Linked DNA regions of Methanolacinia paynteri. The main gene of each other region encodes a partner of the protein of the gene in region 2 in a complex. Links are inferred from orthologs where the notes say so. Each region holds a gene or a part of one and is shown on either strand. Other genes may lie near its edges. The genes, in order: METPAY_RS07335 and METPAY_RS06740.

What was found.
Region 1: METPAY_RS06740 (region 2) and METPAY_RS07335 share a complex: the UniProt entries of both Methanocaldococcus jannaschii proteins name them as parts of the 30S ribosomal subunit. The link is inferred for Methanolacinia paynteri from one-to-one orthologs.

What each region holds. Positions count from the first base shown.
Region 1 is NZ_KN360931.1:72,243-75,370, forward strand. The notes cover bases 136-3,009. They hold METPAY_RS07335 (30S ribosomal protein S19e), read right to left. Parts: upstream 1,861-3,009; coding sequence 1,411-1,860; downstream 136-1,410. Other genes in these bases: METPAY_RS15290 (50S ribosomal protein L31e), read right to left, coding at 136-284; METPAY_RS15295 (50S ribosomal protein L39e), read right to left, coding at 291-443; METPAY_RS07325 (DUF7411 family protein), read right to left, coding at 457-1,050; METPAY_RS07330 (DNA-binding protein), read right to left, coding at 1,047-1,394; METPAY_RS07340 (YhbY family RNA-binding protein), read right to left, coding at 2,103-2,342. Outside these bases: METPAY_RS07310 (translation initiation factor IF-6), read right to left, coding at 1-19; more of METPAY_RS15290, read right to left, coding at 21-135; more of purN, read right to left, coding at 3,010-3,128. UniProt on the Methanocaldococcus jannaschii protein: May be involved in maturation of the 30S ribosomal subunit.
Region 2 is NZ_KN360930.1:104,851-107,859, reverse strand. Bases 25-2,779 are described here. They hold METPAY_RS06740 (30S ribosomal protein S8e), read right to left. Parts: upstream 1,714-2,779; coding sequence 1,336-1,713; downstream 25-1,335. Other genes in these bases: METPAY_RS06730 (signal recognition particle subunit SRP19/SEC65 family protein), read left to right, coding at 2,502-2,779; hypB (hydrogenase nickel incorporation protein HypB), read right to left, coding at 1,844-2,491; METPAY_RS06745 (hypothetical protein), read right to left, coding at 753-1,121; METPAY_RS06750 (DUF2240 family protein), read right to left, coding at 285-749; METPAY_RS06755 (30S ribosomal protein S6e), read left to right, coding at 25-278. Also shown: more of METPAY_RS06755, read left to right, coding at 1-24; more of METPAY_RS06730, read left to right, coding at 2,780-2,816; METPAY_RS06725 (histidinol phosphate phosphatase domain-containing protein), read left to right, coding at 2,823-3,009.

The DNA.
Region 1 (3,128 bases), on a different replicon or contig from region 2:
AGCTGATCGTTTCAACCATTTCACTCTTCGGCAAGTTCAGCCTGAACCTGGCCGTCCTCGAATTTCATTGCACGGATGCGGATCTTTCTTGGGGGTTTTTCACATCCGTGTTCCCATATCTTTTCGTTGATGCTCTTGTCGATTTTGATGTCTTCGCTTTTCATGTGTTTTGCAAGGAATTCCCTGATCTCTTTCATTGCTCTGGGGCTCCTCTTCCACCGCGGTGCTCTCTTGACATCACGAAGCGGTATGACATAGATCTGTTCCTTTAAGATATCTGCCATTTTTCATCACACCTTCAGTTTGCTTCTTCTCCAGTTGCGTCTCCTGGGATGGGATACAACATGCCTCTTCGTCTTAATCATTACCCATGCCGGCACGCGCCTGTTCTGTTCGCATGCCTTTGCAAGTCTTATTTTTCTCGCTTTGGTTACTTTACTCATTTTTACACACCCCTTAGCTCCGTAATGCCTTTCCGGTAACGAGTGACTGCTCATGGTGGCTGGGAAATATTTCGTAAGGATCGAGGCCTTGAACACTGAATGCTGTTCGGATTTCGTTTTCGTAATCGCCGTTCTCGATGGTACCTGTTTCACCGTATTCGACGGTGAAATATTTACCAGCGAGGTGGTTTACTTCACGTCTTCCATATCCAAGCAGAGGCCGCACGAGGGCGCATTGATATCTCGCTTCTATGCTCTGCACTTCGGCGTAATCAAGCATAGGAACACGGTCATTCAGCCGCGTTCCATCCCCTATAACATCGTATTCCCCTGAGAGGGAACAGATGGCGCTCCTGTGAACAAGGTTGATGGCAGAGTTCGGGAATCCGTCATTTACCATCATCTCCATTACTTTTTCAAGCAGTCCTTCGTCAAATACTCTTTTAATAAGCGGAAGTCCTAAAGCCTCAGCTGCCTTTTCGACACTCGGGATCTTTCTGTCGCCGTCGAATACGAATGTATTCAGTTCGGCTTCGTAATCCCTTGATATCATGAGGGCCGCAAGAGAACTGTCCTTTCCTCCGCTGAAGAGTATTCCGGCTTTCATAGTTTATGCTTACGAGTGATGTTAATCTCTCTTTTGTTCGGAATAAGCTGGTTTAAGATCGTCTTAAGCTGTTCGTCGCTGATTCGATCTCTTATACGGCCGCTCTGGGCAAGCATAATCAGCTGCTGCTCCACAGCCTGCGCGAATTCCGGTTTTGTCAGTTTGATGGTGTTTAAACGTTCCCGGGCTTCTGGCTCGAGGATCTTCATAAGCATCATATGCATCTGGGCTTCAGCCTGTTTCTGGCGGGCCATTTCCTCCTCCATTCCCTGCTGGTCCATCTGCTGCCTCTGAAGCTCCTGCATCTTTCTTCTGCGAATTTCCGCAAGTTCGTCGTCAACCATCTTTTTAACTCTCCTTTCAGTACTTTGCTATTGCCGGAATTGATTCGGCAACAGTTTCCTTCAGGCTGTTTGCTGCGCCGTCAAGGAATGACCTGCCTGCAGGGGATACTCTCCTTCCTTCAGGTGTGTTCTCAATGTACCCGGCCGTTTCAAGCTGCTGGAGGATCTTGCGTGTAACCGATCCCGATCCCTTCCTGAAACTTGAGGGCATCGAGCCCCTGTCCATTTTTCCGCCGTAGAAGGACCTGAGTCTCTGGACTCCTACGGGACCGTCGATGTACACTCTGCGAAGCAGTGATGCCGCACGTATGTACCACCAGTCTTCATCTTTCGGAGGCATCTCTTTGTGGACGCCTGTCTTTGCAAATCCTGCCCATTCCGGAGCTTCTATCGTGTCAAGCTCTTTGAGCTCGCCAGCCACTTTTCTGATAAGAAGATCCGGTGGGATATCATATACAGTTGTCATTTTCAACCACTCTCTAAATGATGCTAAAGAGACCATGCCTTGTCTTTCAAAAGCATGATTTTTTCACTGGAAATATCCTGAAACAACTGTTTCCGGGACAATTCGACGGGAATGGAAATCCACTTTTAATTCCCGTCCGTCAGATAATTTCCATAAGCAAATTAGCAGTCTCTATATATTTGACCGGTTAGCTATTATATATTTTCCAAAAAGAGATTTTGATAGAGTTGCTCTTGTGATTATTATTTATTTTTCGAGAGAATCATCGTCCTCCCTCTTTTCTGTATTAATACGGCACCTGCCATCCTGGCAACTTCTTCAGGATCGACCTCGCTGTTTCTGAGCCATTTGATCTTTATGATCTTTCTCTCCTTAATCTGCATTTTGATTTCATCTATTGTGCTCTCTGTGATCCCTTTTTTGCCAATCCATACCGTAGCTTTCAGCTGCTGCAGTCCTGCAGTCTTCTCTTCCTTCTTCATCTTCTTTCCTTTATCGGATATCTCCTGATATACCCGCAGTTCGTGCAGGTAAGTGTGACTTTTCCGCTGTTTATTCTCGTTCTTGTGTTGTTTCCGGGTGAGAAGAAGCTGAAGCATTTCCTGCAATAGCTGTGCCTGTAACGGTCAGGTATCTTCACCCTGTATTTCATCGCGATCTTTATCGCGAGAATTACATACCTGCCGGAAAGTGACGGATCTTTTTCATAGACTGCGTGAGCGGCTTCAAACAGTCTCTCGATCCTCTCTTCCGCGATCTTTCTTTCCGTGTTTTTATTCCTGCGTGGTGCCATAAGTTGTGACAATATGGTATCAGTCTTTCTTAGCGGAAAGAATTTTTACTTTCCTGTTCTCTATCCTCAGCAGGTCTTCACAGAACAGGGCAACGGATCTCTGGAGCGCCTTGTGCTCTTCTTTCAGGATTCTTTCTGCGAGGGAATCCTCGGTATCATCGTCCATTACGGGAACGGGACTTTGGGCAATTATTGCTCCGTGGTCCATCTCTTCGTCCACAAAATGCACTGTACAACCGGAAATTTTTACGCCGTATTCTATCGCCTGTTTATGGGCGTGAAGACCCTTAAACGACGGAAGAAGAGCCGGATGGATATTTATCATCTTTCCGGGAAACTGCCTGACGGTATCATCGTCGAGAAGCCTCATATACCCGGCCAGGACGAAAAGGTCTGCACCTGTCTCTTCCATCCTCCTGCGAAGCGCCGAATTGTAATCAGTTCGGGACCCGAAACTGCTGAAATCGATAACTTT
Region 2 (3,009 bases):
GTTTCGAGGGCTACTCGATCGAGATCACCGGCGCAACAGACAGAACAGGAATTCCGGCAAGAAAGGATCTTCCCGGTGCAGGCAAAAGAAGACTCCTTCTCTCCGAGAGTACAGGGTTCCACCCCACATACGACGGTCAGCGCATGAGAAAGACCATCAGGGCATCCGAGATCACCGGAGACTTCGTCCAGATCAATGCAAAGGTCGTTGAATACGGTTCAAAGGATCTCAAGTCCTACTTCGAGCCCGAAGAACAGCCCGCAGAAGCTGCGGAGTAAAAAAGATTAATCTATTTTCCCAATACTTTTCTTCAATTCATCAAGATATTCTTCAAAGCCGACCCCGTATTCTCTTGCAAGTATGACTATCGCAGCCTCGGGAAGGAGGTTGCCGTCGAACTCATCCTCCATGAGTACATTCATCTCCGAGATTACTGCATTTATCTCGATCCCGTTCTTTTCCGCAATGGCGGCGGCAAGGGATTCGACAGGGTCCTTTTTTTCAAATATCTCGGACGACGGTTTATAGCCGAGAGGTATGTCTATTTTTGAAAACTCCTCAGGTATCGAATAATAGTCTCCCTCTTTCCTGATCAGGCCCTCTGCATCCGCCATAGAGATCACCTTCTCCGCCTGCTCGCGATTCATCCAGTGGCGATCGATAGCGAGATAAAAAACGATTTCGGACTTCTTCAGACGGTTACGGCCCATGTTCCTGAACGGTGCGGCAATCGTCATTTGAAGAGTCAAAGTCTACCTCCCGAGAATCAGGTTCTTCAGGTCGAGTGCATCGACATTGCCGGCAACCCCTTCCTTTGCGATATAGCAGTCGCAGGCCATCCCCTTCTCTTCAACCTTTACCAGAAATGAAGTTGTTGAGCGTGGGATTCTCCTCTCACCGGTGAGGATCGTCTCGTTGAACATAATCCTGAAATCCACAGTATCAGTTGTCGTGTCATAGAATCCGGGAATATTTTCAATCTTATCGAAACCCGTCTTATCCTTTGCAACAAAAACCTGCAGATCGAGTTTTACCAGTTCGTCCCCGACTTTTTTCGTTATGTGTTCTCCGTCGAAAGATCCGATTCTGCTGATGACAGTCATAAAAGGCTCTTCTGCCACAAAATCAAGATCACACCTGAGAGGAAAGCGGAAGTATACTCTACGCATAAGTACAGAATTGTTTGGTTCCTATAAAAATGTGCAGGAATCGAATGATTCCTGTACTGTTTTGAGGATAAATCACGAAGTGATTTTACGATGAAACGTTCATGAAACGTATGTTTCGAGCACGTACAGAATTTAAAATTGATAAAAGAAAAACGACACAAAAAAATTATTCAGTCAGAACGGCATTGATTGTGCCGTCCTGGCCGGGCCTTGACAGGATCCTTGCATTTCCAAGCTCTGTCTTGATGATTGCGCCCTTCGTCAAAAGGTTACGACGGACGTAGTTCGGGTTTGCCGGGTTTTCGACCACGGTCTCAATCATAACCTTCTTTGTCTCGCCGGTCTTCGGGTTTGAAACACTTGCAAACTGTGCACGAAGAGCCCTCATCTTGTAGTTTCCGCCATGGGTCCTGATCACCTTGTAGCGAACCTCGCCGATGTGAGTGTCTGCCGGAGCCCTGCCTACTTCAATTCTTCTCTTACCACGAACGAGACGGACACGACCGCCCGTTACTTTCCTTACGGATCTTCCTTGCCAAAGCATTGATACACCTATATCTATTACTATCTCGTCAACAGGAAAAAGCTGATAACGCTTTTCCCGCAGTCAACTGAAGTGCTATATATATTCAATTTTTAGTTATTTAACTCCACCGCAAAACACCGGATGGAGATCATTTCAGGATCTCTTCGGTGAGTTCCGAAATCCCGTCCCCTGTCTTAAGATTTGTCTTAAATACAGGCATTACAGGATTATATTTCGCGATGTCATCAACCATTCTCTCGACATTGCATCCGACGTATTCCGCCAGATCCACCTTGTTGATTACAGCGATATCGCACCCGCGAAACATCATGGGATGTTTGTTGACGACATCGTCGCCCTCTGTCGTGCTCACAACCACTATACGTTTCTCTGCACCGAGGGCGAAATCGGTTGGGCACACCATGTTTCCGACATTTTCAATAAAAAGGATGTCAATCTCATCGAGGGGGAGATGCTCGAGTGCATGCTCTACGATATGGGCATCAAGATGGCACTCCTTACCCGTATTAGCATTAACAGCCTTTGCACCGGTCGCCACAATCCGCTGGAAGTCGTCGTCACCCCAGACGTCTCCTGCAATCGCACCTGTTTTAAGCCCACGCTTTACGAGTTCGGGCACAATTCTTTCTATAAGGGAGGTTTTCCCCGAACCGATCGCCCCCAAAAGGTCAAACCCGCGAATTCCGTGATCCTTTAAAAGATGGTGGTTTTTATGTGCGAGTCTGTTGTTTGCCTCAAAAATATCCTTTTCAATACTCACGTCAACGTGATGCATGGATAGAGGTATGATCATACCTGTTATTAGGTTCACTGATCAAACAGTAATCATGGAAGATGAACGAATCCTTTATCCCTGCTATTTCAATAAGGAACTGAAGAGAAGCGAAGGGAGGAGGGTGCCGGTATCCGCCGGAATCACCAAACCGGATACCCAGAACATCTATAAAGCAGCAAAAAAGGCGGGTCTTTCGGCAAGAACCGAGGAGAGCAAACATCCGGCCCACTGGACAGAAAAAGGCGGACGGATCATTGTATCTTGGAAAGGTTCAAAAGAAATACTGATAAAAAAAATAGCAGAGAAATTGTCGGAAGGTAACTGAGCGGACATGTACGATCTTCACACGCATACCATTCATTCAGACGGGGAGCTCCTTCCGACCGAACTTATCCGGAGGGCTTCTGTTTTGGGATATGATATCATAGGGATTACCGATCATGCCGACAGGTCGAACATTTCCCAGATCATAAAAATGACGGAATCCGTCAGGAGGTCAGCTGACGAGTACGGAATAA